Regions from separate parts of the Pseudomonas sp. AC532 genome, predicted to be linked through region 2. Evidence: riboswitches for the same ligand, from Rfam matches in the RefSeq annotation. Region 2 holds a riboswitch; each other region holds the start of a gene.
What was found. A riboswitch is a leader RNA that binds a small molecule or an ion and turns the genes downstream of it on or off. The one in region 2 is predicted to bind cobalamin.
Positions count from the first base shown of each region.

Region 1: another riboswitch for cobalamin. It lies ahead of ACZ0AV_RS02735 (ABC transporter substrate-binding protein); the one in region 2 lies ahead of cobO (cob(I)yrinic acid a,c-diamide adenosyltransferase).
Region 3: another riboswitch for cobalamin. It lies ahead of cobG (precorrin-3B synthase); the one in region 2 lies ahead of cobO (cob(I)yrinic acid a,c-diamide adenosyltransferase).
Region 4: another riboswitch for cobalamin. It lies ahead of ACZ0AV_RS14515 (CbtB domain-containing protein); the one in region 2 lies ahead of cobO (cob(I)yrinic acid a,c-diamide adenosyltransferase).

Region 1 is NZ_OZ409888.1:565,609-572,949, forward strand. It holds gene ACZ0AV_RS02715 (FecCD family ABC transporter permease) at 1-646, opposite strand, end outside; gene ACZ0AV_RS02720 (ABC transporter substrate-binding protein) at 707-1,801, opposite strand; gene ACZ0AV_RS02725 (ABC transporter ATP-binding protein) at 2,027-2,794, opposite strand; gene ACZ0AV_RS02730 (FecCD family ABC transporter permease) at 2,791-3,825, opposite strand; gene ACZ0AV_RS02735 (ABC transporter substrate-binding protein) at 3,822-4,838, opposite strand; cobalamin riboswitch at 5,016-5,210, opposite strand; gene ACZ0AV_RS02740 (type B 50S ribosomal protein L31) at 5,477-5,737, shown strand; gene ykgO (type B 50S ribosomal protein L36) at 5,734-5,889, shown strand; gene ACZ0AV_RS02750 (DUF971 domain-containing protein) at 5,916-6,197, opposite strand; gene ACZ0AV_RS02755 (HEAT repeat domain-containing protein) at 6,194-7,162, opposite strand; gene ACZ0AV_RS02760 (ABC transporter ATP-binding protein) at 7,159-7,341, opposite strand, start outside.
Region 2 is NZ_OZ409888.1:956,209-963,549, reverse strand. It holds gene ACZ0AV_RS04655 (DNA-J related domain-containing protein) at 1-124, opposite strand, end outside; gene ttcA (tRNA 2-thiocytidine(32) synthetase TtcA) at 280-1,104, shown strand; gene ACZ0AV_RS04645 (DNA-3-methyladenine glycosylase I) at 1,125-1,844, shown strand; gene ACZ0AV_RS04640 (NAD-dependent deacylase) at 1,844-2,632, shown strand; gene ACZ0AV_RS04635 (C40 family peptidase) at 2,678-3,310, shown strand; gene ACZ0AV_RS04630 (C40 family peptidase) at 3,447-3,974, shown strand; cobalamin riboswitch at 4,246-4,478, shown strand; gene cobO (cob(I)yrinic acid a,c-diamide adenosyltransferase) at 4,623-5,249, shown strand; gene ACZ0AV_RS04620 (cobyrinic acid a,c-diamide synthase CobB) at 5,258-6,574, shown strand; gene bluB (5,6-dimethylbenzimidazole synthase) at 6,571-7,236, shown strand; gene cbiB (adenosylcobinamide-phosphate synthase CbiB) at 7,249-7,341, shown strand, end outside.
Region 3 is NZ_OZ409888.1:2,973,705-2,981,045, reverse strand. It holds gene cobJ (precorrin-3B C(17)-methyltransferase) at 1-1,414, opposite strand, end outside; gene ACZ0AV_RS14035 (precorrin-2 C(20)-methyltransferase) at 1,452-2,204, opposite strand; gene ACZ0AV_RS14030 (precorrin-8X methylmutase) at 2,213-2,845, opposite strand; gene cobG (precorrin-3B synthase) at 2,842-4,197, opposite strand; cobalamin riboswitch at 4,294-4,629, opposite strand; gene cbiE (precorrin-6y C5,15-methyltransferase (decarboxylating) subunit CbiE) at 4,795-6,000, shown strand; gene ACZ0AV_RS14015 (cobalt-precorrin-6A reductase) at 5,997-6,722, shown strand; gene ACZ0AV_RS14010 ((2Fe-2S) ferredoxin domain-containing protein) at 6,762-7,341, shown strand, end outside.
Region 4 is NZ_OZ409888.1:3,077,473-3,084,813, reverse strand. It holds gene cobN (cobaltochelatase subunit CobN) at 1-700, opposite strand, end outside; gene cobW (cobalamin biosynthesis protein CobW) at 760-1,809, opposite strand; cobalamin riboswitch at 1,909-2,097, opposite strand; cobalamin riboswitch at 2,168-2,369, shown strand; gene ACZ0AV_RS14515 (CbtB domain-containing protein) at 2,469-2,654, shown strand; gene ACZ0AV_RS14510 (CbtA family protein) at 2,665-3,381, shown strand; gene ACZ0AV_RS14505 (cobalamin biosynthesis protein) at 3,378-3,785, shown strand; gene cobM (precorrin-4 C(11)-methyltransferase) at 4,656-5,429, shown strand; gene ACZ0AV_RS14495 (hypothetical protein) at 5,392-5,697, opposite strand; gene ACZ0AV_RS14490 (PAS domain-containing sensor histidine kinase) at 5,690-7,341, opposite strand, start outside.

The DNA.
Region 1 (7,341 bases), 390 kb from region 2:
CGGCCACCACCGAGAGGGTTTGCCAGGTGGTGCGCATCAGGCTGCCGAACAGCCAGAACACGATCTGCTGGTTGAGTTCCGGCGAGGACAGGAACTGCAGCAGCGACAGCAGCGACTGAAACAGGAACAGCAGCGCAATGCCGGCCAGGATCAGCGTATGCGAGCCCACCGAGCGCATGGTCGCCAGGCCGATCAGCACGCTGGCCGCCAGCATGCACATGATGAATGCGCCAAGAGGAATCGCCAGCAGCGACGGCAAGCCAAACCCGCCAAGGGTCAGCGACAGCGCCGCGCCGAACCCGGCGGCTGCCGCCAGCCCGAGGGTGAACGGGCTGGCCAGAGGGTTATCCAGCAGCGTCTGCATCTGTGCGCCGCCCAGGCCCAGCGCCGAGCCGACCACCAGCGCCATCAGCGCGATCGGCAGGCGCATGTCGAGCACGATGGCCTTGGTGGTCGCGGTCACCCCGTCGAGGTTCAGCAGCGCCGCGATCACGTCGCGCAGGCCCAGCATCGACGGGCCGGTGGCGACATCCAGCAGCAGGAACAACAGGATCAGCACGCAGAACAGCAACAGGTGCCGCAGGCGTTTCTTTTCTCGGGCGCGCTGGCGCTGTAGCGCCTCGCCCAACGGGTTCAGGGTAGACATGGCAGTCCTGGAAGGCAGACAACCGGACAAGTGCCCGGTTGTGCAGGGTCGAAGGGAAACTCAGAGCCCGGTGAAAAAGGTGCCCTGGGGGGTAACCGACAGGTATTTGCGGTAGAAATCCTGGTAGTTGCGCACCGGATCGATGTCGCTGAACAGCTCCGGGTAGAAGACCTTGGCCAGGTACTGGATCGAGGCGAAGTCGGTGATGCTGCGCGACGCGCCCTGGTAGACGCCATACAGCCGCTGGTCCTTGACGGCGTCCAGGTTCTGCCAGCCCTGACGCTTGGCGAAGCCGGCAAGGGTGGCTTGGGCCTGAGCCGGCTCGACACCTTCACCAGCCAGCAACGAGCCGGGCACCTTGGTCGACTCGGTGCCGGCGATCAGGATTACCTGCGGGTTGGAGGCCAGTACCTGCTCGGGGTTGATCGGGCCCCACCATTGCACGAACGGCGCGGCGATGTTGTCGCCCTGCGCCACGTCGATCATCGCGCCCCACATGTTCTTGCCATAGGTGAAGCTGTACTCGGCAGGACCCTTGTTGCCGAACTCGACGTAGACCCGCGGTTTCGGCTTGCCGGCCGCCGCGATACGCGCCTGCACATCGTTGATGGCCGAGGTGTAGACGTTGGCAATTTCCCTGGCGCGGGCCTGTTGCCCGGTGATTTCGCCAAACAGCAGTGTGCTGGCCACGTGACGCTCGACGGTCTGTGCGTTGTAGTCGACCACCACCACGGGAATGCCCTGCTTCTCCAGGCGTTCGACATCCGGACCCAGGCCCTTGTACTGCCAGTCGGCGAGTACCACCACGTCGGGGTTGAGCGCCAGCACCTTCTCGACCGAGAAGGTCTGCACTTCGACTTCACCGACGTCGGCGATGTCCTTGATCGACGGATCATGCTGCACGTGGAGCGCCCAGTTCGCCGAGCGCCAGCCTTCCCAGGCCTCGCGGGAGATGCCGACGAGGTCCTTGGCGCCCCGCTCGCCCGCAACGGCCAGGTAATCCTCGAAGTAAAAGCCGAGCATCACGCGCTTGGCCGGCGACTCGATGGTGACCTTGCGGCCCAGCACATCCTCGACCTGCTTGGGAGCAGCGAAGGCGCTCAGGGAAATGGCTGAAGCAGTTGCCAGCAGTACTAACCGCGAAATGATACTCATCGGATGTCCGTCGTGACCCGTTAGTGGGGAAAGCCGGGCGCATACTAGAAGAGGACGATAACAATAACAACTCGCATTAATATGGCCCTAACCGCCTACCCCAGGGAGTTGCCCGGTCGCCTGCTGGCGGACCATGGCAGCGCACGCACCCGCTCGAGCATCATGGGCAGATCAACCGACGCCGCGTCACACGCCGCGACAGCATGAGCGACACGCAGAGGCGTATCAGACGGGCTGAAACCGCAGCACGCGCGCGCCGTCTTCCGGGTCGATCAAGTAACGAGCGCGCACCCCGAAGGTGTCGCGCAGGCGCTCGGTGGTCAGCACCTCGGCCGGTGCGCCGAGCGCCACCAGGCGACCGCGCTCCATCACCCCCAGGCGGTCACATTGCAGTGCCTGGTTGAGATCATGCAGGGCGATCAGCGTAGTCACCGGCAAGGCCCGCACCAGGTTGAGAATCGACAGCTGATGCTGGATGTCCAGGTGGTTGGTGGGCTCGTCGAGCAACAGGATCTGCGGCTTCTGCGCCAGCGCGCGGGCGATATGCACACGCTGACGCTCGCCGCCGGACAGCGTGGCCCAGGCCCGCTCAGGCATTTCGGCCATGTCGACATCGGTCAGCGCCTGGTCGACGATCCGCTGATCCTCGCTCGACCACGGCTGTAGCGCCGACAGCCAGGGCGTGCGGCCCAGTTCGACAGCATCGCGTACCGTCACCGCGTCGCCAGTGTCGGCCTGCTGCTCTACGAACGCCAACTGCCGGGCCACCTCTCGTCGGCTCAGCCGCGCCAGGGGTTTGCCATGCAACTGCACCTGACCACTGCCTGGCGTGCGGATGCCGGACAGCAGCTTGAGCAGGGTCGACTTGCCCGAGCCATTGGGGCCGATCAGGCCAAGGGTTTCTCCCTGGCGCACCTGCAGGTCGACGTCAGCGACGATGGCGCGTCCCTTGACCGCCCAGCCCAGGCCGTTGCATTGCAGCACACAGCTCACCGCACTCGCCTCCCACGCACCAGAATCACCGCAAAGGCCGGCGCGCCGATCAGCGCAGTCACCACCCCGATCGGCAGTACCTGGCCCTTGATCACCGTGCGCGACAGCACGTCGGCCGCGATCAGGAACACCGCGCCGGTGAGCGCCGCCACCGGCACCAGCCGGCCATGCCGAACACCGACCAGGAGGCGCGCGGCATGGGGAATCACCAGCCCGACGAAACCGATGGAGCCGACGATCGACACCATCACCGCTGTCACCAGCGCCGTGCAGGCGATCAGCGTGGCCTGCACACGGCGCACCGGCACCCCGAGCGACGCCGCCGATTCCACCCCGAAGGTGAAGGCGTCCAGCGCGCGGGTGTGCCAGGCCACCAGCAGCACGCCGGCCAGCGCCACCGGCACGGCCAGGGCCACGTCGTGCCAGTTGACCCCACTGAGGTTGCCGAGCAGCCAGAACATGATGCCGCGCGCCTGTTCCGCACTGGCCGATTTGGTGATCAGAAACGAGGTCATGGCGTTGAACAGCTGGGAGCCGGCGATACCGGCGAGAATGATCTGCCCGGTGCCGTTCAACGCGCCGCCGCCCGCCGCACGAGCCAGCAAGGCGACCAGGCTGAATGCCGCGATGGCGCCGAGAAACGCGCCCATCGACAGCGACAGCATACCCGCGCCAAGTCCCAGCAATGCCACCGACACCGCGCCCGTCGAGGCGCCCGCGGATATGCCCAGCAGGTAAGGATCAGCCAGTGGATTGCGCAGCAGCGCCTGCAGCACCACGCCGCATACCGCCAGCCCCGCGCCACAGCCGGCAGCGACCAGCGCGCGGGTCAGGCGGTAGTTCCAGACGATGCCCTCGTCGATCGGATCAAGCACGAAGCCTGCGCCGAACAGCTTGTTGGCCAGCACCTGGAAGACCACGGACAGCGAAATCCGCGTCTCGCCCAGGGCCACCCCGGCGATCACCGCGACGGCCAGCAACGACAGGCAGGCCAAGGTCAGCAAGAACAGACGAGAGCCGCGCGTGATCATCGTTTGATATCGAACCCGTCAACGGCCTTGGCCAGGGTTTCGATGCCGGTGATCATGCGCAACGAGGCCTGCATGCCATCGGCGTCGAGAATCACGATGCGGCCGTTCTTGACCGCATCCATGTGCTTGGCGACCGGGTCGTTGCGCAGGAACTCGAGTTTCTTCGCCACGTCGTCGGCGGGGTAACGGCGACGGTCCATGCGTGCCAGCACCAGGACGCTAGGGTTGGCCTTGGCCAGGGTTTCCCAGCCGACGGTGGGCCATTCCTCGCTGGATTCGACCACGTTGCGCAGGCCCAGAGACTTCATCATGTAATCGGCAACGCCCTTCTGGCCGGCCATGTAAGGGTCCAGGTCGAGGTCGGCACTGGAGAACCAGAACGCGGCGGAAACGTCCCCGGCCTGGCGCTGCTCGGCGCCAGCGACCGCAGTGGCGAGGCGCGCCTGCAAGCTGCCGACCAGTTGCTCGCCTTCGGCCTGGACGTCGAAAATCGTCGCCAGCTCTCGCACGCTGGCGTACAGGCTGTCGATCTGGAACGGCTGCAGGCGGGTGCCGTCGGCACCGACCAGGTTGTCCTTGCCCTCGCAATCGGTGGGCATGATGTAGGTGGGCACATTCAGCCCATGGAACTGCTCGCGGGTGCCGACCACGCCCTGCTTGCCGACCATCCATTCGAACTGCACGGCAACCAGACCGGGGCGCTTGTTGATCACCGCCTCGAAGCTCGGCTCGTTGTCTGCCAGCCGCTCGACCTTGGCGTTCTGTGCTTCGAATTCGGGCAGCACGTGGCTGAACCACAGCGAGGTGCCGGCCAGGCGATCACCCAGGCCCAGGGTATAGAGGATTTCGCTGGCGGCCTGGCCGATGGTCACCACGCTCGTCGGCGCTGCCGTGAAGCTCAGCGAGTGGCCGCAGTTTTCGAGCGTCAACGGGTAGTGCGTCGGGCCAGCGGCCGCTGCCAGGCTGGACAGGCCGAGGGTGGCGGCAAGAACGGCGATACGAGACACGGACATGCGGGTGATCTCCCAATCAACGGATACGCATAAACGGCAGTGCGCAGGCTGGAGAACACATCACGCCAAACGGCCTTGGCCGCACCGCCCCTCGTATGGACGGTGATCACGGATGCCCCCTCCCGGACACCCCGCCGGCTGGTTCGACTACTGACGCCCGATGCGCTGCCAATGCAGCGGACCAGACCCATGCCGGCAGGTCTCCTGACTGGTACGTCATGGCACGGCAGCGGCCTTCCCGGGAGCGATCCCAGTGACACGAGTGCAGCCGTGCTCGGTACCTACAGTTGCGGGGGCAGTTCCGTTTGGCCACTGCGGTGGCTACGGATTCCCTATTAATTCCTGGTGGAAACCGGCGGGCGGCATCTTAAACGATTCAGCCACGCCCCGGCACCGCTTTGCCGTGGTTTGTGCAGAATCGTCGCCGATACCGGGGGGCTGGACCGTTTATAACACCGTCTATAGCGGCAGCATTATTGTTATATTATAACATTTAAGCAAACTGTTTTTGGTGGACGAGAACAGGCCACGCGCCCGCCATGAAGCCGTGCTCAAAAATTCAGCACAACGGGTTGAAATGAGAACCAAAATCAACAAGACTGTTATTGTTACTTTATAACAATTGCCTTGGAGGTCTTATGAAACCCGGTATCCACCCCGACTATCGCCCGGTGCTGTTTCACGACGTTTCGGCTGATGCGTACTGGCTGATCGGCTCAACGGTCAGCACTGACCGGACCCGCGAGCACAGCGACGGCAACATCTATCCCTATGTGGCCTTGGACGTGTCCAGCGCCTCCCATCCGATCTACACCGGCCAGCAGCGTCAGACCGCAAGCGAAGGCCGCGTGGCAGGTTTCCACAAACGCTTCGCCGGCTTCACCGCAGCCCGCTCGTGAAAGTGCTCGCTTCGCTGAAACAGGCCAAGCTGCGCCACCGCGACTGCCAGATCGTCAAACGTCGTGGTCGCATCTACGTGATCTGCAAGGCCGAGCCGCGCTTCAAGTGCGTGCAGGGGCGGCCCAAGCCGCAGCGCAAGAACAAGGGATGATGCCCGACTGCGCGGGCTGGGCGGCTTCAACCCAGCTCGCGCAGGTAGCACCAGGGATAGATGCCACGGTCGTGGCCATCGTCGAATACCAGTTGCACACCATAGCCCTGGGCATGGATTGCGATGATTTGCACGCCCAGGGGCGCCACGTCGATGCGTTGCGCCAGGCGGGCAGCCCGGCATGCCGAGCAAGGACAATTTGCGCGCAAACGCCCATGGCCCAGCACCTGTGCCACCCCGTCTCCCCACTCCACGGTTAGCGTCGCCTGCATGGCGCTGTTGCGTAACGCGACAGGCACTTCACTCACGGGCTGACCCGACGCAACTGGCCGATGGCAATACGCACCGCCTTGCGCACTTCAGGGTCGGCATCGTGCTCGACGCCCTGTAATGCCGGCAGTGCCCGAGCGTCGCCCAGTTCGCCAAGCGCCAGCGCGGATTCCTTGCGCAGGTTGCTGATGGCGTGCCCCAGCAGTTCCACCAGCGCGTCACGCGCGGCGGAGAATCGCAGGCGGCCGAGCGAGCGTACGGCACGCAGCCGCACCTGCCAGTAGCTGTCACTCAATGCTTCTAGCAGCGCTGGGCCGGCATTCGCCTGGCCAACCTTGCCGAGCGTGGTTGCCGCTTCCTCGCGCACCTGCCATTCACGATCCTTCAGTGCCGCTTGCAAGGCTGGCAGCACGCTGTCGTCGCTGGCCAGCCCCAACGCACCGGTGGCGGCGCGACGTACTTCAGTGTCGGCATCGTCGCTGGCCAGGCGGGCCAGTTGCGGTAAAGCATCGACCTGTTTCAGCCAGCCGAGGATGCCCACTGCTTCGCGGCGCACGAAGGCATCACTGTCCTGTAGCGCCGCAATGGCGGTGGGCACGCTGTCGATCAAACGTAACTCGCGCAGGCCGCGCAGGGCGCTGGCCCTTACGAATGGGTCGGCATGGGTCGCCCAGGGCAGCACCACGAGACCCGCTTCGGCGGTCTTCAACTCGCTGAGGCTCTGCGCTGCGGCGCCACGCACGCGGGTATCAGCGTCGGTCAGTGCCGCACACAGGCCACTCACCACGCCGGGTTCTTCCCAGGCTTCCAGCAAGCGGGCCGCTTCGGCACGCACGTCCGCTGACATGTCACAGGCCAGCGCGTGCGTCAGCCAAGGCAAAGCCGCCGGCTCTTCCAGATCCGCCAGTTCGATCAGGGCGATGCGCCGCACGCCCGCGTCTTCATCCTCCAGGCGTGGCAGCAAATCGAGGATGTCAGGGTTATCGGTGTTCAGATTGGTCATAGGGCAACTCGCAATGGCGGATGGTCGGTGGGCAGCCCGAGCGGCGTCAGGCGTGGCAGCTCGCGGCCTTCCTCATGGCGCAGCAGTTCCAGGCAGTGGCGCTTGAGCTGGACGAATTCAGGGCTGGTTAACAGGCCGGCGTGCCGCGGGCGTTGAAAATCCAGGCGCAGGTCTTCGAT
Region 2 (7,341 bases):
GCAGGCGCTCATCCACGCCTTGCCAGCGGCTCAGGCGCAGCAGCAACTCGTACTCGGAAAGGCCTTGCGGGGCGGCTTTCAATAATTCGAGCAATTGCCCGGTGTGGTCGATTTCATCGTTCATCGGCTCACCTTAGTCGAAGGTGCGCGCGCTTGCACGGTGTGGCGCTCGCGACGTTTCACCCGGCCGGCGACGGTTGGCCGTTTTGTGGCTGGGGTGCGCCTCGTTTTCTGGGTAAACTGCGCGGCTTCAGTACTTCTAGCGGATTTTCACGCGCCATGGGCACCCTCTCGGTCAATCAGAATAAACTGCAAAAACGCCTGCGTCGCCAGGCCGGCGAAGCCATCGCCGATTTCAACATGATCGAAGAGGGCGACAAGGTCATGGTCTGCCTGTCCGGTGGCAAGGACAGCTACACCATGCTCGACATCCTGCTGTACCTGCAGAAGGTTGCGCCGATTCACTTCGAGATCGTCGCGGTGAACATGGACCAGAAGCAGCCGGGTTTCCCCGAGCACGTGCTGCCCGCGTATCTGGAGTCCATCGGCGTGCCTTACCACATCGTCGAGAAAGACACCTATTCGGTGGTCAAGGAGAAGATTCCGGAGGGCAAGACCACCTGCTCGCTGTGCTCGCGTCTGCGTCGCGGCACCCTGTATACCTTCGCCGACGAGATCGGGGCGACCAAGATGGCCCTCGGTCACCACCGAGACGACATTCTCGAGACCTTCTTCCTCAACATGTTCTACGGCGGCACCTTGAAGGCCATGCCGCCCAAGCTGCGTGCCGATGACGGCCGCAACGTGGTGATTCGCCCGCTGGCGTACTGCAACGAAGCGGACATCGAGGCCTACAGCACGCTCAAGGAATTCCCCATCATTCCGTGCAACCTCTGCGGCTCCCAGGAAAACCTGCAGCGCCAGGTGGTCAAGGAGATGCTGCGGGACTGGGAGCGCAAGTCGCCTGGCCGCACGGAAATCATGTTCCGTGCCCTGCAGAACGTGGTGCCCTCGCAACTGGCTGATCGCAATCTGTTCGACTTCGCCAGCCTGAAGATCGACGAGCAGGCCACGCCGCGATTTCTGAACGTGATGAACCTGTAATTCGAGGACTGGCCGTAACGATGCACGACTACCGATGGATGCATGAATACTGCGTCAACCGTTTCGGCTCGGTCGAGGCGTTAGAAGCGCGCCTGCCGCAGCCGGCATCCGACAAGAAACTGCGGGCTCTGAGCGATGATCGCTACCTGTCTATCATGAGCCTGCGCATTTTTCGCGCTGGGCTCAAGCACAGCCTGGTGGATGCCAAATGGCCGGCTTTCGAAGAGGTTTTTTTCGGTTTCGATCCTGAGAAGGTCGTGTTGATGGGCGGCGAGCGCCTCGAAAGGCTGATGCAGGACGCCCGTTTGATTCGCCACCTCGGTAAGCTCAAGAGCGTGCCGCGCAATGCGCAGTTCATTCTCGACGTGGAGCGCGGCGCATTGAGTGGTCCGGCCGCTGCGGTGAAAACCATCACGCCGAAGCCAGGCTTTGCCTTTGGTGCGCTGATTGCCGATTGGCCAGTGACCGATATCGTCGGCTTGTGGCATTGGTTGGCCAAGCAGGGTACGCAGCTTGGTGGCCTTTCGGCACCACGCTTTCTGCGCATGGTCGGCAAGGACACCTTCATTCCCACTGATGACATGGTCGCTGCGCTGAAAGCGCAGAAGATCGTCGACAAAGCGCCGACCAGCCAGCGGGATCGTGCGGCGGTGCAGGCAGCTTTCAACCAGTGGCATGAGCAGAGCGGGCGCCCGCTGTGCCAGCTGTCGGTGATGCTGGCGCACACGGTCAACCACTGATGCATGAGCATCTGCCGCGTATCGCATCGGCCATCGCCGAGGCGCGACGGATCCTGATCATCACCGGGGCAGGCCTGTCCGCCGACTCGGGTTTGCCGACGTATCGCGGGATCGGTGGGTTGTACAACGGCCACACCGAAGACGGGTTGCCAATCGAAGTGGCGCTGTCAGGCGACATGCTGCGACGCGACCCGGCGCTGTGCTGGAAGTACCTGGCGCAGCTTGGCGGCGCCTGCCTGGGCGGGCAGCCGAATGACGGCCATCGGGCGATTGCCGGGTTGCAGGCCCTGAAACCCGAGTGCTGGGTACTCACCCAGAACATCGATGGCTATCACCGACTTGCTGGCAGCCCGGCGCAGCGGTTGATCGAAATCCACGGCGAGCTGGCGCCGCTGTATTGCCAGCAGTGCGGTGCGGTGGATGAGCGACTGGCCGAGCACCTGCAGCAACCGTTGCCACCTTCATGCCGCGATTGCGGCGGCGTGTTGCGCCCGCCAGTGACGCTGTTCGGTGAAATGCTGCCGGAGCCTGCCGTCGAGCGGCTTTATACCGAAGTGGAGAAGGGTTTCGATCTGGTGATGAGCGTTGGCACCAGTGCGAGCTTTCCTTATATAAGGGAGCCACTGTTGCGCGCTCGTGCGGCGGGCAAGGTGACGGTGGAGGTCAATATGTCGCAGACGGACGTGAGCGATCTGGTTGACTTCAGGGTGGAGGAAAGGGCCTTAGATGTTTTCCCGGAACTACTGAGTCACATCACCGCTCATAATATTTGCAAATGGACCGGTTAGTAGGCATAGTCGCGGCTGTTAATTTTTCACGCCACGGTCGTGCCCATGCGCAAACGCTTCGCACCCCTCGTGCCTCTCGCACTTACCATGGTTCTCGCCGCCTGCGCCAACCATGCTCCACAATCCGAAATTGCCACGCCCGCCCAGGCTTCGATGCCTGCCAGGCCGGTTGTTGCAGCGCCCGTTGTAGATCGCAACGATGCACGCGAAGACGATGCAGCTGCCGAATTTGCCGATCACGCCCCCTACCAGTTGCCGCAGTTGGCTGACAGTGTTCTGGAAAAGGGCATGTCGCTGATCGGTACCCGTTATCGGTTTGGTGGCAGTTCGGTGAAAACCGGTTTCGACTGCAGTGGCTTCATCGGCTACCTGTTCCGTGAGGAGCTGGGCATGCAGCTGCCACGGTCCACCCGCGAAATGATCAACATCGATGCGCCGCTGGTCGAGCGCAAGGCACTGGAGCGTGGCGATCTGGTGTTCTTCAGCACCAACGGTCGCAATCGTGTCAGTCATGCCGGTATCTACCTGGGTGACAACCAATTCATCCATTCGTCGAGCAGCCGCAGCGGTGGCGTACGCATCGACAGCCTGGATGATCGTTACTGGAAGCGCACCTTCATAGAGGCCAAGCGGGTTCTGGCGCTGGCGCCTGCCGAGCACATGGCTTCCCAGCACTGAGCCAGGCGAATGCCCACTTTCGAAGGTGGGCAACATCCTCATAGTTTTCAAGCGACTGCGGCGTAAAGCTAAAGCTTGCACTGCAGTTGCGAACGGGGCAGAGTAGGGCGCATTCAGGCTCCAGGATCGTCCGTCCATGACTGCCACCGTCCGCATCGCCTTCCTGCTGCTTGCCGCGCTGCTCAGCGCCTGCTCCAGTCGTCCCCCCGTACCTGCCCCGCAGCCCGTGGTACTGGCGCCCGCGCCCGGCACCTATCAGGGCGGCGCTGACGACGTGCTGTTCCGGGCACTGGGGCTGGTAGGAACGCCTTACCGCTATGGCGGCAACACACCTGCCAGCGGCTTCGATTGCAGTGGCCTGATCGGTTTCGTGTACCGCGATGCGGCGGGCATTCAACTGCCTCGCTCAACCCGTGAGCTGATCAGCATGCGGGCACCGGTCGTCGGCCGTGAGGCCCTGCGCAGCGGCGACCTGGTGTTCTTCGCCACCAATGGTGGCCGCCAGGTGAGCCATGCCGGCATCTACGTTGGCGAAGGGCGTTTCGTGCATGCGCCGTCCTCTGGTGGCACGGTGCGTCTGGACAGTCTCGCCAACACCTACTGGCAGCGGACCTACATCGAAGCCAAGCGGGTCTTCCCCGTCGAGCTGGCCAGCCATCCCTGATGCTTCATTCGGCACCTGCCGCGCGTCGGCAGCCGGCTGTTGGCATCCGGTTGGCACGCAAGCCGAAAAAGACCGCATGAGGCTAACGCGTTCTGGCGCCGCCTGCAGGTGAGCCAGGCCCTTCATGTGTCGTGGCAGCCAGTGATTCGCCTGCATCGGCACGCCCCTCTTTGCCCGAACGCAATGGGCGCTCGATCCGTTGCCTGGCTCTGGCTCCTGGCATCGAACAGATTCTGCGTCTTCGATTGACGCTGACGTGACCAATCCTTAACCTTCCCGGCTTGCTTCAGGTGTCCCCGGTTTTGGCTGGGGGTGAAACTGGGAAGTCGGTGCGCCGCTGCCTCTGCAGGCGGGCAATGCCGACGCTGCCCCCGCAACGGTAAACGAGCCCAACCCCGCTTTTCGCCATCTGTATCGACGATACGTGAAGGCCGCGTGGGTGGCTGCGCCTAACCAGGCGTAGCGCTCGCAAGCCCGGAGACCGGCCTGTTGCTTTTTCCAGGGTTGCGCGGTGGGCGCGGCCGGCGCACGACCGACCCGGTCAGCTCCTGCCCGTTCCTGCGTGAATCCGTTTTCGTCCGGCATGAACCCTGTTCTGGCGGACCGTTTCACCTGCGTGGCCTGAAGGCCCGGCGCCGAGGAGCTGTCATGACCCCATCCGCAACCCGTGAATCCGCAGAGCGTGACGCCCGGCACAACGCCCGCATGGCGCGCAAGAAGGCGCTGATGGACGAGAAAATCGCCGGAGCCCAGAACGAATATGGGTTGCTGCTGGTGCACAGCGGCAATGGCAAGGGCAAGAGCAGCTCGGCTTTCGGCATGGTCGCCCGGGCGCTTGGGCATGGCCTCAAGGTCGGCGTGGTGCAGTTCATCAAGGGCGGCATGAGCACTGGCGAAGAGCAGTTCTTCCGACGCTTTCCCGACGAAGTCAGCTACCACGTGATGGGCGAGGGCTACACCTGGGACACCCAGGACCGCCAGCGCGATATCGAAAAAGCCGTTCAGGCCTGGGAAGTCGCCCGGCAACTGCTGAACGATCCGCAGATCGCCCTGGTGGTGCTGGACGAGCTGAACATCGCCCTCAAGCATGGCTACCTCGACCTGGACGTGGTACTGCGCGACATCGAGTCGCGGCCCGAGCTGCAGCATGTCGTGGCGACCGGCCGTGGCGCGCCGCCCGCGCTGCTGGAAGCCGCCGACACCGTCACCGAGATGACCCTGGTCAAGCACGCGTTCAAATCCGGCGTCAAAGCGCAGAAAGGCGTCGAGTTTTGACCAGCACCATGCCGACCGGCGAAGCGGATCAACGCGCAGCGCGCCATTGCCCGGCATTGCTGATCGCGGCGCCGGCCTCGGGGCAGGGCAAGACCACCGTCACCGCTGCCCTGGCGCGCCTGCACACGCGCCAGGGAAAGCGGGTGCGGGTGTTCAAGTGTGGCCCCGACTTTCTCGACCCCATGATTCTCTCCCGAGCCAGTGGCAACCCGGTGTATCAGCTGGACCTGTGGATGGTCGGCGAGGCCGAAAGCCGTCGTCTGCTGTGGGAAGCGGCCGGTGAGGCAGACCTGATTCTTATCGAAGGCGTGATGGGCCTTTTCGATGGCTCGCCATCCGCCGCCGACCTGGCACGTCGTTTCGGTGTACCGGTGCTGGGCGTGATCGACGGTTCGGCCATGGCGCAGACCTTTGGTGCACTGGCGGTCGGCCTGGCCAGCTATCAGCCCGATTTGCCGTTCTCCGGTGTGCTCGGCAACCGCGTCAATCCGGGCCGCCACAACGATCTGATTCGTGACAGCCTGCCTGCCTCGATCCACTGGTACGGTTCATTGCCGCGCAGCCCAGCGATCGAGTTGCCGAGCCGCCACTTGGGGCTGGTGCAGGCCGCCGAACTCGCCGACCTCGACGTGCGTCTGGACACCGCCGCCGACGCCCTCGCGCAGACGGCGACGGTAACCCTGCCGCCACCGGTGACGTTCTCAGCTCCTGCGGTAGCGCCGCTGGAGCCGCTGCTCGCCGGCGTGCGTATCGGCGTGGCGCGCGATGCCTCCTTTGCGTTCACCTACCAGGCCAACCTCGATTTGCTCGAGCAGATGGGCGCGAGCCTGGTGTTCTTCAGCCCGCTTACTGATCAGGCGTTGCCAGAGGTGGACAGCCTGTATCTGCCCGGCGGTTACCCCGAACTGCACCTGCAGGCGCTGGGCGCGAACCGCTCGATGATCGAGGCCATCAGCGCCCATCAGCGGGCCGGCAAGCCGATCCTCGCGGAATGCGGGGGCATGCTCTACCTGCTCGACTCGCTGAGCGACGTGGCCGGCGAGCGCGTCGAACTGGCGGGGCTGGTACCCGGCCAGGCGCAGATGCAGAAGCGCCTGGTCGCGCTCGCGCTGCAAGCGGTGAGGTTGCCGGAAGGGCTGTTGCGCGGGCACAGCTACCATCACTCGCGGCTCGAGTCTGACCTGCAACCGCTGGCTCGCGGTGAGTGCCCCAACGACAAGCCGGTATGTGAAGCGGTGTTTCGTCTTGGCCGGCTTACCGCCTCTTATATTCATTTCTACCTGCCCTCCAATCCCGCGGCAGCGGCGGCGCTGTTTCGGCCATGAGCGATCACGCCTTCAGCGCCGAGGAGCGTGCCGCGGTCTACCGGGCCATCGCCGAGCGCCGTGACATGCGCCACTTCAGCGGCGGCGAGGTGGCGCCCGAGCTGCTCGTCAAATTGCTCGAAGCCGCGCATCAGGCACCCAGCGTCGGGCTGATGCAGCCCTGGCGCTTCATTCGCATCGCCCGGCCGGCGCTGCGCGAAGAGATCTACCAGCTCGTCGAGACCGAGCGCCGGCTGACGGCCGAGGCACTGGGCGAGCGTTCGGACGCGTTCATGCAGCTCAAGGTCGAGGGCGTTCGCGACTGTGCCGAGGTGCTGGTCGCCGCCCTGATGGAGGGACGTGAGGCCCACGTTTTCGGCCGCCGCACCTTGCCGGAGATGGACATGGCATCGCTGTCGTGCGCCATTCAGAATCTCTGGCTGGCCGCCCGCGCCGAAGGCCTGGGCATGGGCTGGGTATCGCTGTTCGACCCCGTCGCCCTGGCCCGCTTGCTGGAGATGCCCCTCGGCGCCAAGCCTGTGGCCGTGCTGTGCCTGGGGCCGGTGCATGCGTTCTATCCGGCGCCGATGCTGGTCCAGGAAGGCTGGGCCGAGGTACGGCCCCTGCAGGAGCTGCTGTATGAAGATCGCTGGGCAGCCCATCACGGCAAGTCCGATGAATAGCGCGGGGCGGCCATGAGCCTGATCCTCGGTGCATTCGCTGGCGTGGCGCTGGATGCCGCGCTTGGCGAGCCCAGGCGCTGGCACCCGCTGGTGGGCTTTGGCAAG
Region 3 (7,341 bases), 2.0 Mb from region 2:
GGCGCGCCCTGGATATCGGGTTGTAGAAGGCCATCGCCAGATCAGCCGCGCCGGCGTGGTCCAGACGGCGTTCGATCACCGCCCAGGGCTTGAGGTTGTCTGACAGGGAGATCAGGCAGAAATCGTGGCCCAACGGTGCACCGGCCTTGGCAGCGGTGGCCAGGGCCGCGGAGACGCCGGGCAGCACTTCCAGCTCGACGGCGTGCCAGTCGGCGGGTGCAGCGGGTTCTTCCAGGGCTTCCAGCACCGCGGCGGCCATGGCGAACACGCCGGGGTCGCCGGAGGAAATAACCACCACGCGGCGGCCGCTGGCGGCCAGCTCGAAGGCATGGCGGGCGCGTTGCAGCTCTTCGCGGTTGTCGCTGCAGTGGCGCACCTGGTCGTCGCGCAGCGGCTCGGCCATCTTCACATAAGTTTCATAGCCGAGCAGGTCCTGAGCCTCATCCAGCGCGCGACGCACCGCTGGGGTCAGGTGTTCGGCAGCGCCGGGGCCCAGGCCGATCACGCTCAGGCGGCCGCGCGGGCGGCCAATGGCTCGAGCGGCGTCGGGCGAGTCGGCCTGCAGCAGGTGCAGACCGTCGTGCTGTTCGATGGAGGCAGGTAGCGCGGCGTCAGGGGTGACGAAACGCAGCGGTATTTTCAACTCATGAGCCGCCTGGGCCAGCGCCTTGTCGGTCATCTGGGCAACGGGCGCGAGCAGGGCGGCCAGGGCTTTCGGCGCCAGGCCGCAGCGCTCGAACAGCCTGCCGATACGCGCGGCGAGATCCTCGGCACGGTCAACCCGCACCAGCAGGCTGCGCGGGTGAATCAGCAATTCATCGGGCTGGGCGACACGTTGCGCAGTGGTGACGCGCAGGACGCGGCTGCCGTCCTCGGCCAGCGGCAGTTTGCTTTGGTCGAGCCAGGGCGCGTCACCGTCAATACGCAGGCTTTCACCGCCAAGCAGGTCTGAGACGAAGCGCTTGCCCTGTTCGATATTGGCCAGTGCGTAGCCGCTCGGCGGGTCGAGCAGGCAGGTGCCAAAGCGCAGCTCGCCGCTGGTGGTGATCGCCGCCCGGGTGTCCAGGGCCGTGGCGATCTGCCGGGCCATGCGGTTGACGCCACCCAGGCCGCCGAGCAGTGGCACCACGGCGCTTCCATCTTCGGCCACGGCCAGCACCGGCGGCTCGGCGCCCTTGCTGGCGAGCAACGGTGCCAGGCTGCGGATGACGATACCAGCGGCGCACAGGGCGATGAGCGGCGTGCCGCTGCGGTACAGGCTGCGCAAGGTATCGCCGAAGTCGTCGTAGGCCTGGTCGGCCTCTACCCGGCCGCGCAGGCCGTGGACGGCGGCCTGTGGATAAAGCGCCTGGATGCGCCGGGCGGTGGCCAGGGCGGAGGGGCCGAGGATGACGATGACAGGGGAAGCGGTCATGGGAATTCCAGGTTCAAGGTACAGGCGAAGACACGGCTCAACCGCGCCATTTCTCGCCCGGCACTACGATCATCGAAAAATACGGCGAGGCCATCGGCTCGACTTCGTCCAGCGGCACGATGCGCTGGTTGGCCATGGTCGCCCGTTCCACGTAGTGGGCCCGTTCGTGCAAGCCGAGTTCCTGCAGTACCCGCCGGACTTTCTCGAAGTTGCGACCGAGCTTCATCACCACGGCGGCTTCGGCATCACGCAGGCGCTCACGCAGTTCGTCTTCGGGCAGCACGCCGGAGAGCACCGACAGGCTCTGGTTGCGGTACACCAGCGGCGCGCCCAGCACCGCCGCACTGCCGAGCATCGAGCAGACGCCGGGAATGACCTCGGCCTCGTAGCGCGCGGCCAGGCGGTCGTGCAGGTACATGTAGGAGCCGTAGAAGAACGGGTCGCCTTCGCAGATCACCGCCACGTCGCGACCGGCGTCCAGATGCTCGGCGATCTGTACCGCGCAGGTGTCGTAGAAGTCGCTGATCACCGCCTCGTAGGTCAGCGGAGGTTCGAGCTTTTCGGTGGTCACCGGGTAGACCAGCGGCAGGCGCTGCTGGTTGTCGTCCAGGTGCGCCTCGATGATGCCGAAGGCGTTGCCGCCCTGGCCGACGTTGGCCTTGGCCTTGGCCACGAAGTAGCCAACCACCGGCGACGCCTTGAGCAGCCGCAGGGCTTTGACGGTGATCAGCTCAGGGTCGCCCGGGCCGACGCCCAGGCCCAGCAGGCGGCCTTTGCCGGGGCGGTCCATACCGGTCATCACTCGACCTCCGTGGCCAGCGCATTGACGGCGGCGGCGGCCATGGCGCTGCCGCCGCGACGGCCCTGAACGATCACGTAGGGCACGCCATGCTCGGCGAAGGTACTGGCTAGCAGGTCCTTGGATTCGGCGGCGCCGACGAAACCCACCGGGAAGCCGAGAATCAGCGCCGGCCTTGGCGCGCCGGCGGCGAGCATGTCGAGCAGGTAGAACAACGCGGTGGGCGCATTGCCGATCACCACCACCGCGCCTTCGAGGTGCTCGCGCCAGTGCTCCAGGGCCACCGCCGAGCGGGTGTTGCCCAGCTTCTTGGCCAACTCTGGCACGCCGGCATCATTGAGGGTACAGATTACCGGGTTGGCGCCTTGCAGGCGGGCACGGGTCACGCCCTCGGCGACCATGCGGGCGTCGCAGAGAATCGGCGCGCCGTTGGTCAGGGCCTGGCGGCCAGCCGCACCGGCGCCAGGTGAAAAGCGCAGGTCCTGCACCACGTCGACCATGCCGCAGGCGTGGATGACCCGCACCGCGAGCTTCTCCAGATCCGCCGGAATGGCGCTCAGGTCGGCCTCGGCGCGGATGATGGCGAAGGAATTGCGATAGATCTCCTGACCATCGCGGATGTAATCGGTCATCGGGTGAAACTCCGGGTAGCGGGGAGCGCAGCCAGCAGTTCGCCGGCTTCGTCGGGTGTCAGGTGGTGGCCCAGCAGGTGGCCGAAACCAGTGCCGAGTGGTTGGCGCGCGTACAGGTCGTAGCGACCCTCGGCAACGGCCAGCAGGGTGAAGGGCGCGCGGTGGGCGGCAGCGCAAGAGCGGCGGCAGCCCGTCAGATGAATGCCTGGTTGCTGGCTGTCGGCGGGCAGGTGGTCGGCCACGCGCAGGGCATCGGCTTTGGTGTCGGCCAGCCCCTTGGCGCAACCGCTGGCGCCCGTGCAGGCGATAAGGCGGGTCAGCGGCGCCGCCTTATCGGTCAACAGGCCAAGCCCTTGCAACGCCTGGGCGGTTGCCTCGCCATCGGCCTCGGCCACGTTCGGCAGCAGCACGCTTTGCCAGGGGGTCAGGCGCAGGCTGCCATCGCCCAGGCGGCGCGCCAGTGCGGCGAGGCCCACTAACTGCTCGGCATTGAGCCGGCCCAGCGGCGGCACGGCACCGACATGCACGCGGCCCGGCTGGCGTTGGCTGCCGATGCCGATATGAGCTTGCGCTGCAGCAGCTGGGCGTCGCCAGCCGTCGGCGTTCACCAGTACGTCGCCCAGGCGTTCGCGCAGGCGCTGCAGCAACATCGCAGGTGGATGGTTCTCCAGCAGATGACGCATGCGCGTCTGCTCGGGCGTGGCGAGGTCGAGAAACAGCTCGAGCACTGCGATCACCAGATCATGGGCCTGGGCCGCAGGCACGATGCCAAGCGCCGGGGCATCCTCGGCCAGCCCCGGTGGGCAGCCGGCCAGGCCAAAGGCATAGCCAATACCGTCAGCAAGCGGCAGGGCGCTGAGCCAGATGTCGTGGGGGTGTTCGAGCATCGCCAGGCGCTCGCCGCCGTCAAGCAGCAGGGCGAACTTGGGCGACAGCGCATGCAGGCGCGGGGTGTTTTCCAGTGTCGTCAGCAGTTGCGCAGCCAGGGGCGAGATATCCACAAGCGCCTGCGCATCGATGCCGGCGGCCGGGCTGAGCATCAGGTTACGCACGTCATCGGCGCCTGGCGAGCGGGGGCCCAGACCGACGGCCAGCAACTCGCCGATCAGCGCGTCTTCACTGCCGAGGCGGATGCCGCGAATCTGCAGGTTGGCGCGGTTGGTGGCCTCGATCACCCCGCCTGCGTGGCGTTGTGCGGCGGCGGCGATGCGCTCGGCCTGCGCGGCGGCGAGGTGGCCGCCGGCCAGCTTGACCCGGCAGATACCGCCATCCTTCGCCTGTACGATACGCAGCAACCCCGGACAGGCCGAGGGGCGAATGGCTGGAGCTGGACGGAACTGGGCCTGTTTCAACGGATCACCGGGGTCGGGTCACATGGGCATCCGTTCGAGGATAGGCCAGAGAAGATTGCGCTTCTATCACCGGGACACCCCGCCCGGTGTGGGCTCATGCGACTGAATCCGTCGGCAGGTCTCCTGGCTCGCAGGTCATGGCGCATGGCCGGCCTTCCCGGTTTCCCAGTGGCGATTGGCGCAGGCGCTCGCTGCAACAGTTGCGGGGGCAGCCACGGCGGAAAACCTGCCCAATATCTGCTGCGTGTCGGCCCTGCCGCGTTAGAAACCGTCTCGGAATGCTCGTGTACAGCAGTACACTCCGCTTCCTCGCCGATTTCCGCCTTGCAGGGCTCTAGCTCGCTAGCTATTGAACAGGTTTTCTCGTGTTCCCTCTTAGGCCCGCGTCTACGTACCACGTAGCCGACGGACACCGACGAAGGCGCTATTATGCCCGCTTTGCCCGCCGGGATGAAAAGCCGCGTCGTCGGATAGCGAATGGTGCCGGTAGCGCTGGCCGCAACGCTGTCGCCCATGGCGAGGCTCCACGGCATCAGATCGTAGGATGGGTCGAGGAGCGCAGCGACGATACCCATCAAGGTTAATGAGGAAAACCACATGACACCCTGGCTGACCGTCGTGGGCATTGGAGAAGACGGCTACGCCGGCCTCGGCAAGGCGGCGCGGCACGCGCTGCTCAAGGCGAGCCAGGTGTTTGGCAGCGAGCGCCAGTTGGGCCTGCTGCCACGCTGCATCGGCGCCACGCGCCTGGAATGGCCCAGGCCCTTTTCCCTGGCGCCGGTGCTGGAGCGCCGCGGCACGCCAGTGTGTGTGCTGGCCAGCGGCGACCCGATGTTCTTCGGTGTTGGTGCCAGCCTGGCCCGCGAGCTGCCGAGTGAGGAACTGCACATCCTGCCGGCGCCGTCATCCTGCTCACTGGCAGCGGCTCGCCTGGGCTGGCCGCTGCAGAGCACGCCGCTGGTCTCGCTGGTTGGCCGACCATTGGCGGCGCTCCATGCACAGATTCATCCGGGCGTGCGCCTGCTGGTGCTGAGCAACGACGGCGACAGCCCGGCGGCCATCGCCACGTTGCTGCGCGAGCGCGGCTTCGGCCCCAGCCGCCTGTGCGTCTTCGAACACCTCGGGGGTGAGCGCGAGCGGCGCGTCGAGGGGCTGGCCGAAGGCTGGTCCCTGGCCCGCGCGGCGGACCTCAACCTGGTCGCCATCGACTGCGTGGCCGGCGATGACGCCAGGCGCCTGCCGCTGACGCCCGGCCTGCCGGACGATGCCTATCGCCATGACGGCCAACTGACCAAGCGCGACGTGCGCGCCATCACCCTGGCGCGCCTGGCGCCGTTGCCCGGCGAGCTGCTCTGGGACGTCGGTGCCGGTTGCGGCTCCATCGGTATCGAATGGCTGCGCGCGCATCCAGGTTGCCGCGCCATCGCCATCGAGGCGGACGAGGGGCGCCAGGCGCACATCGCCCACAATCGCGATGCCCTTGGCGTGCCGGGTCTGCAACTGGTGGCCGGGCGCGCGCCCGAGGCTCTCGACGGGCTGGCCGCGCCAGACGCCATCTTCATCGGCGGCGGCGTCACTGCGCCGGGTGTGCTGGAACGCTGCTGGCGGGCCCTCAAGCCCGGTGGCCGCCTGGTGGCCAACGCGGTGACCCTGCAGAGCGAGGCGGCGCTGATCGCCTTTCGCGGCGCGCACGGCGGCGAGCTGACCCGGATCGACGTCGCCCAGGCCAAGCCCCTTGGCGGCTTCGATACCTGGCGCGGGGCACTGCCGATCACCCTGCTGCAGGTCGGCAAGCCCGTATGAAACGCGTGCTGTTGCTGGGCGGTATCGGCGAGGCGCTGAGCCTCGCGCGGCGCCTGGGCCCGGCGCATATCTACAGCCTCGCCGGGTTGGGCAAGGTGCCGGATGATCTTGCGTGTCAGGTCCGCGTGGGTGGCTTTGGCGGCGCAGAGGGCCTGGCTGCGTTCTTACGCGAAGAGGGCATCACGCTGCTGGTCGACGCCACCCATCCCTATGCCGCGCAGATCAGCCACAACGCTGCCAACGCTGCGAAACTGGCCGGCATTCCCTGCTGGGCCCTGCGTCGGCCAGGCTGGCACGCGGTGCCCGGCGATGACTGGCGCGAGGTATTCGACTGGCCAACGCTGATCACTGCCCTGGCTGGCTTTCAGCGCCCCCTGTTCACCCTCGGCCGCGAGCCGCTGGCGCATCTGCATGAGATTCCCGCCCACCAGCACTGGACGGTGCGCTGCCTGCATGGCCAGCCCGCCACTGCGCGTGCCGAGGTGATCGGCGCCCGCGGGCCGTTCAGCCTGGAGGACGAACGGGCGCTGTTCGCGCGGCTCGAGTGCGATGTGCTGGTCAGCAAGAACAGCGGCAGTGCCGCCACCGAGCACAAGCTGGAGGTCGCCCGTGAGCGCGGCCTGCCGGTGCTGGTGCTGCAGCGGCCCGAGTTGCCCGCGGTCGCCCGGCACTACGCCACTGCCGAATCGTTGTGGCAGGCGCTGCTGGCAATCGGTATCTGAAGCGCTGCTACACTGGTGGCCTTTTTCACGGAGCCCTCCATGACCGCCACCCCCTACGTCCAGGTTCTGTTCGCCGGCCCCGATCTACTGCACGGATCGTTCGCCGAGCTGTTTCGTGCCCGCCTGGTCGAGCTGCGTGGCGAGGGAGCGCTGGCCGATCTGGTTGACACCAGCGCGGGCTACGATGCGCTCTGGCAGCGTGTCAAAGAGGTTAGCGGCGCGCTGCTGGTGGTCGACCTGGAGATACAGAGCAGCAGCCAGCACGTCGACTGGCTGCGCAGTGAACTGGCTGGCCGTACCGACCCCGCACGGGTGTATGTCGCCAGCCTGTTCGGCCAGCTCGAGCCCGATGCAGCGGCAGCCGCCTGTGCGCTGGTCGAGCGGCCGGAACTGCACCTGGGCTGCGCTGACGTACCGGCGCTGCCCGGCAGCCATGCCTGGTCGAAGATCCCGGCACACCAGTATCGCGTGCTGCTCTGCAACGGCCCGCGTTGCACCCGTCGCGGCGCCCTGGGCCTGTGGAAAATGCTGCGCGAGAAGGTCAAGGCCGCTGGCCGCCTGGAATGCGAAGGTGGCGTGCACATCACCCGAACCCAGTGCCAGTTTCCCTGCGACCAGG
Region 4 (7,341 bases), 2.1 Mb from region 2:
GCGGATTGAGGCCCTGGGCCTGCAGCCGCTGGCAGAAGGTGTCGACGAATGCGGTGTTCGCGGCCTGCACATGGGTGCGATAGAACAGCAGCGCCGCCACGGGCGCATCAGGCACCCAGTCGGCGCGCCAGTCCTGCAGCGAGGCGTTGCCGGTACGCGGGTGATAAAGGCCGACCCGGGGCAGCGCCTTTGGCTCGGCCCAGCTGTACTCACGGCCCAGGTAGCGAGTGGCGATGCAGTGAAAGAACTGCCGCGCATTGTCCACGCCGCCCTGGCGCAGGTACTGCCAGAGGCGCTCGGCGTCCTCGGCGGACACGTTGCCCAGAGCGGTCAGCTCGGGGTCGGGATTGTCGCAGCCAGGCACCAGGATCAGCGTTTTGCCCTGCCCCGCCAGCTCCACCAGGCGCTCGATGCCGTAGCGCCAGTAGCTCACGCCGCCGTGCACGGAAATCATGATGACCTTGGCGTGCTGCAGCACCTTGTCGACGTAGAAATCCACCGAGGCGTTGTTGCCCAGCTGTGCCGGGCTGGCCAGGCGCAGGCTGGGGTAATCGTCGGGCAGGTGACGGGCGACCTCGGCCAGCAGCGACAGGTGCGAATCGCCCGTGCACAGCACCACCAGCTCGGCGGGCGTCTGGCCGAGGTCGGCGATGCTATCGGCCGGCAGCGACTGGCCGGGCTGGGTGCGAAGCAGGTGCATGAGGGCGGCCTAGAACGTCGCCCGCACGCTGGCTTCTGCCACCGCGCGGGCGGGGGGTGTCATGCCAGCGAGGCTTTCAACTCGGTAGCGATGGCGGTGTGATCGAGCGCCTGGCCGATGACGATCAGGCGGGTAATCCGCGCTTCATCGGCCTGCCAGGCACGGTCGAAATGCTTGTCGAAGCGCAGGCCCACGCCCTGCAACAGCAGGCGCATGGGTTTGTTCGGCACGGCGACGAAGCCCTTGATGCGCAGAATACCGTGGCGAGCCACCACTTCCTTCAGTGCGGCTAACAGGCGCGCCTCATCGGTTTCCGGTAGTTCCACGTGGAACGAGTCGAACTCGTCGTGATCGTGGTCTTCATCTTCGTTGTCATGGTGGGTCTTGCGGCCGTCGATATGCAGCTCGGTCTCGCTGTTCAGCCCCAGCAGCACGTTGAGCGGCAACGAACCTCCATGGGCCTCCACTACCTTCACCGCTGGCGGCAGCTCCTCACCAACTTCCGCACGCACCGCCGCCAGCGCATCGGCATCGAGCAGGTCGGCCTTGTTGAGAATCACCAGGTCGGCGCTGGCCAGTTGGTCGGCGAACAGCTCATGCAGCGGTGATTCATGATCGAGGTTCGGGTCGAGCTTGCGCTGAGCATCGACCTGATCGGGGAAGGCTGCAAAGGTGCCGGCAGCCACGGCCGGGCTGTCGACCACGGTGATCACCGCATCGACGGTGCAGGCGTTGCGGATTTCCGGCCAGTTGAAGGCCTGAACCAGGGGTTTGGGCAGGGCCAGGCCGCTGGTTTCGATGAGGATGTGGTCGAGGTCGCCACGGCGCGCCACCAGTTCGCGCATCACCGGGAAGAATTCTTCCTGCACGGTGCAGCACAGGCAGCCGTTGGCCAGCTCGTAAACACGGCCAATGGCCTCTTCCTCGGTGCAGCCGATGGTGCACTGCTGGAGTATTTGACCATCGATACCCAGCTCGCCGAACTCGTTGACGATCACCGCGATCCGGCGGCCCTCGGCGTTCTCCAGAATGTGGCGCAGCAGGGTGGTCTTGCCGGCACCGAGAAAGCCGGTGACGATGGTGACGGGAAGTTTGGCGAGCGTTTTCATGAGAGCCCCTGGCGTCTGGAGAAACGGCGAACGGGCGATAGGATGGCAGGCACCAGCCAGAGCTGGCGCGAAGGCATCACCGGATCACCCCGCCCGGTTGTCGAAAGCGTTATCGAGGCAGGTCTCCTGGCTCACGACTGGCGCATCACGCGCCCCCTTCGCCTTCCCGCGGCATCGCAGTGGCTTTGTGAAGGGTTCAGTCGTTCACAGTTGCGGGGGCAGCCACGGCGTTACCGTGTTCCCTCTTAGCTCCATACAAGATGGAGAACCTCGGACAGCGCAAGGCTACGCAGAGGCTGCGGTACGGTCAACACGGGCTGACCTGCAACAGGTTGACGCGCGTGCTGCGCCATGGTGTTCTTGCGCGGTTGTTTCAGGTGTCTCACGCCGCCGTGCGTGAGGTGAAACGGGAAGCCGGTTCGAGTCCGGCGCTGCCCCCGCAACGGTAAGCGACAGCCAGGATCGTTTTGGCCACTGTGCGACAGCATGGGAAGGCCGATCCTCATCACTGCATGGTGATCATCGCGAGCCCGGAGACCGGCCTGAATCGTTCGTTTGGCAACCCGCGGTGGGCGGGCACGCGCCGATAGCTGCCTGCTATTGCGGGCCGTCTCGCTGCGTCCCTGTGCACCGTTCACCTCATCCAGAAGGTCACGATCATGCCCAGCAGCGTTCTGTCGTCCGCCACGCCGTCCTCCGTTTCCCTGTCCCAGCGCATCGTGCTGGCCATCGGCAGCTGCCTGCTTGGCAGCGTGTTGATCTTCTTTGCCGGGTTCTCCCACGTCGAAGCCCTGCACAATGCCGCCCATGACACCCGGCATAGCGCCGCGTTCCCGTGCCACTGAGGATGCCAGGATGATCACGCGTGTCGCCCAGACTGCGGGCTTCGCCGGCCTGCTCGCCGCCATCGTGCTGACCTTGTTGCAGAGCCTGTGGGTCACGCCGCTGATCCTGCAGGCGGAGACGTTCGAAGGCGCAGAGCCGGTAGCCGCCATCGAACACCACCACGACGCTGCCAGCGGCGCACATGAACATGGCAGCGCCGGCGGTCATGGCCACGATGGCGAAGCGTGGAGCCCGGAAGACGGCTGGCAGCGCCTGTTATCCACCGCCCTGAGCAACCTGGTGGTCGCTGTCGGCTTCGCCCTGATGCTGGCCGGCCTCTTCACCCTGCGTGCGCCCGAGAAAACCTGGCAGGGCCTGCTGTGGGGCCTGGCCGGTTTCGCGACCTTCGTACTCGCGCCCTCGGCCGGGCTACCGCCGGAACTGCCTGGCACCGCCGCCGCCGAACTGGTGCTGCGCCAGTACTGGTGGATCGGCACCGCGGCTTCGACCGCGGCTGGTCTGGCGCTGTTGGCATTTGGCAGCCACTGGCTGCTGCGCACCCTTGGCGTGCTGATCCTCGCCCTGCCCCACCTGGTCGGCGCGCCTCACCCGGCGGTTCATGAAAGCCTGGCTCCACAGGCGCTGGAGCAGCAGTTCATCCTCGCTTCACTGCTGACCAACGCCGCGTTCTGGGCTGTACTGGGCCTGGTTGCAGCCTGGTTCCACGGGCGCCAGCGACAGCCATGAGCGAAGCCGCGATCCTGGTGGCCGGGCTGGGTTGTCGGCGTGGCTGTTCGCTGGCCGAACTGCTCGCCCTGCTCGGCCACGCGCTGGCCGAGCACGGCCTCGACAGCAGCGAGCTGAGCGCCCTGGCCAGCAGCGCACACAAGGCCGATGAGCCGGGATTGCTGCAATTGGCCGAGCACCTGGGCCTGCCCATCAGCTTCCTGCCCGTCGATGTGCTGACGGGTTACCATGCGCGCCTGAGCCATCGTTCGCCCATCGCCCAGCGCGTCACCGGCAGCCCCAGTGTCGCCGAGGCCAGTGCCCTGGCGCTGGCCGAGCAACTGAGCGGCCAGCCCGCTCGCCTGTGGATAACCAAGCGCAAGAGCGCCGCGGCAACGGTAGCTGTCGCCAGCATCGAGTGCTAGAACCGCCCAGCTACAGGAGCCTCGACCTCGGCGCGAAGGATCGCAGCCGTGCCACGCCGTCGCGTAACGGCCGCCATTCGCCACGGGGTCGCGGCTCCTACAATGGATTGCGGCACACCACCACTCGCGTAGGGTCGACCTCGGCGCGAAAATGGCAGCCGTGCCACGCCGTCGCGTAACGGCCGCCATTCGCCACGGGGTCGCGGCTCCTACAATGGATTGCGGCACACCACCACTCGCGTAGGGTCGACCTCGGCGCGAAAATGGCAGCCGTGCCGCGCCGTCGCGTAACGGCCGCCATTCGCCGCGGGATCGCGGCTCCTACAATGGATTGCGGCACACCACCGCTCGCGTAGGAGCGTCGGCCTCGGCGCGAAAATGGCAGCCGTGCCGCGCCGTCGCGTAACGGCCGCCATTCGCCGCGGGGTCGCGGCTCCTACAATGGATTGCGGCACACCACCACTCGCGTAGGAGCGTCGACCTCGACGCGAAAAAATGGCAGCCTCGCCGCGCCGTCGCGTAACGGCCGCCATTCGCCACGGGGTCGCGGCTCCTACAATGGATTGCGGCACACCACCACTCGCGTAGGAGCGTCGGCCTCGGCGCGAAAATGGCAGCTCGCCGCGCCGTCGCGTAACGGCCGCCATTCGCCGCGGGGTCGCGGCTCCTACAATGGATTGCGGCACACCACCACTCGCGTAGGAGCGTCGACCTCGGCGCGAAAAAATGGCAGCCTCGCCGCAAAACGGCGTCGTTAAAACCATTAGCCGCGAGGGCGCGGCTACAGAAAGGAGATCGCCGAGTTATGCGCAGATTCGCCGAGATGCATCGCTCATATTCATCCCTGTCGCGTACGACCCCAGGAACCCCATGACCGTCTATTTCATCGGCGCCGGCCCCGGCGACCCCGAGCTGATCACCGTGAAGGGCCAGCGCCTGATCCATTCCTGCCCGGTGATCCTCTACGCCGGCTCCCTGGTGCCCGAGGCCGTGCTCGAAGGCCATCGTGCCGAGACGGTGGTCAATACCGCCGAACTGCACCTGAATGAGATCATCACCCTGCTGCGTGCCGCCCATGAGCAGGGTCAGGACGTGGCACGGGTGCACTCCGGCGACCCGTCGCTGTATGGCGCCATCGGTGAGCAGATTCGTCACCTGCGGGCCCTCGGCATCCCCTTCGAAATCATTCCCGGGGTTACCGCGACGGCCGCCTGCGCGGCGCTGCTGGAAAGCGAGCTGACCCTGCCCGATGTCTCGCAGACGGTGATTCTCACCCGCTACGGCAGCAAATCACCGATGCCCGCTGGCGAGCAGTTGCATGACCTGGCGCGTCACGGTGCAACGATGGCCATCCACCTGGGCGTGCCGCACCTGGCCGAGATCGTTGCCGAACTGCTGCCGCACTATGGCGCCGATTGCCCGATCGCGGTGGTGCACCGCGCCAGCTGGCCGGATCAGGACTGGGTGCTCGGCAGCCTGGGCGATATCGAAGCGAAAGTCAGCGCCAGGGGCTTCCGGCGTACCGCGCTGATCCTTGTCGGCCGGGTGCTGAATGCAGAGAATTTCGCCGATTCGGCGCTCTACCGCGAAAGCCATCGCCACCTGTTCAGGGCTCACGCTGCAGACGATACAGGCTCTCGCTGACCTTGCCGCGCTGCTCGGCAATGACGATCTGCGCGCCCAGCTGCGCCAGCCGGGCATTGAGATCACCGGCGTACAGCTGCTTGAGGAAGGTCGAGTAAGCCGCTGTTTCGGCCTGCCCGGCCAACCACCGGTGCAGGGCGGGCAGCCGGAAGCTCCACGCCGCTTCGTTGCAATCGAAGCCGGCGTCACGCAACTGCTTGATCGTTGATCGATCGCCCTTCAGCACCCCTGCACAGGCGCGGTGAAGCGCTTCGCTCCAGTCACTCATCGGCGCGCTCGGCCACCGGCAGTTCGATGCGGAAACAGGCGCCGCCGTCCTGGTTGCTGACGCTCAGCTTGCCGCCCATCTGGTTGACCAGCCCATAGCTGACCGACAGCCCCAGGCCCGTGCCCTTGCCCACCGGCTTGGTGGTGAAGAACGGATCGAAGACCCGATCCAGCAGCAGCGGATCGATGCCGCCGGCATTGTCCTGCACCCGCACCACCACCATGCCCTCGCTGACCTCGCTGTGCACGACCAGGCGCGGCTCCAACTGCGGGTTCTTCTCCAGCGCGCCGAGCGAGGCGTCCTTGGCGTTGACCAGCAGGTTGATGATCACCTGCTCGAGTTGGTCGGCATGCCCACGCACCTGTGGCGACCCGCAGAGCGCGAGGACCAGTTCGATGTTGCCCGCCAGCTCACCCTCGCGAATCAGCGTCAGTGCGCCCTCCACGGCCTCGTCGGGGCTGAACAGGTCACCTTCCACTTCAGACCGGCGACCGAAAATGCGCATGTGGTTGACGATCTTCGCCGCTCGGGTGATCTGCTGTTCGATGCGCCCCAGCTTGCTCTTCAGGTACTCGGGATTCGCCGAGCCGTTCTCCACGCCTTTCAAGGTATTGGTCAGGGCGATGCGCATGACGTTCAGCGGTTGGTTGATTTCGTGGGCAAGGCCGGTGGCCATCTCGCCGAGCACCGCCATCTTGGCGCTCTGATTGAGCATCTGCCGGGCCTTCTGCAGCTCCGTGTCGTCGCGCCCGAAGGCCTGAATTTCCAGCAGCTTGCCGCTCTCGTCAAACACGCCGCGCTCGGCCAGCACCCACCAGATGTGTTCGCGGCCTGGCAAATCCATACGCACCAGCGCCGTGGTGACCGGCTCGGCAGGCGTCAGCTGGCGATGGCGCTCGCGAAACTGGGTGAGCTCCTGGGGCGACAGGTAGCTCGCCAGGCTGGTGCCCGGCAGGTTTTCCTGGCGGATGCCCAGGTACTGGGCCAGCGGCCGGTTGGCGTACACCAGCGTCAGGTCGGGGCGGTACCGGCAGATGATGGCCGGTGAATCCTCCACCAGAATGCGGTAACGCTCTTCACTCTCGCGAACGCGCTCGGCGGCCTGGGCAGCGTCGGTCACGTCGAGGCACAGGCCCACGGCCTCGACCGGGATGCCACGTTCGTCACGCAGCAACTTGGCTTCGTCCTGCAGCCAGTGGTAACGCCCTTCCCGGTCGATCAGGCGATAGCGACAGCTGGCCGCGCCCTGGCTCAGCAGGCTGCGGGTGTGGGCGAAGTAGAGGTCGCGATCATCCGGGTGGATGAAATCGGCCATGCTGCGCTGCACGAAATCTTCCAGCGTCCAGCCCAGCAGCGCGCTACTGCTGTCGCTGCAGAACACCGGCACGAAGGCACCCTCTTCATAGCGATTCACGTAGATCAGCGCCGGGGCGCTGGCAACCAGGCTCTTCAGGCGTGTGGTCGCCGCGTCTGCCTCGACTTCCTTGAGCTTCATGTCGTTGATGTCGAGCACCGCGCCGACAATGCGCCGCTGGCCGTTGGCATTGAGAATGCGCGTGTGGATACGGAACCAGCACTGCGCATGCTCGGCATCACGCAGCCGCACCACCTGCTCGAAGGCCCGGCCACTCAGCTCGGCATCGC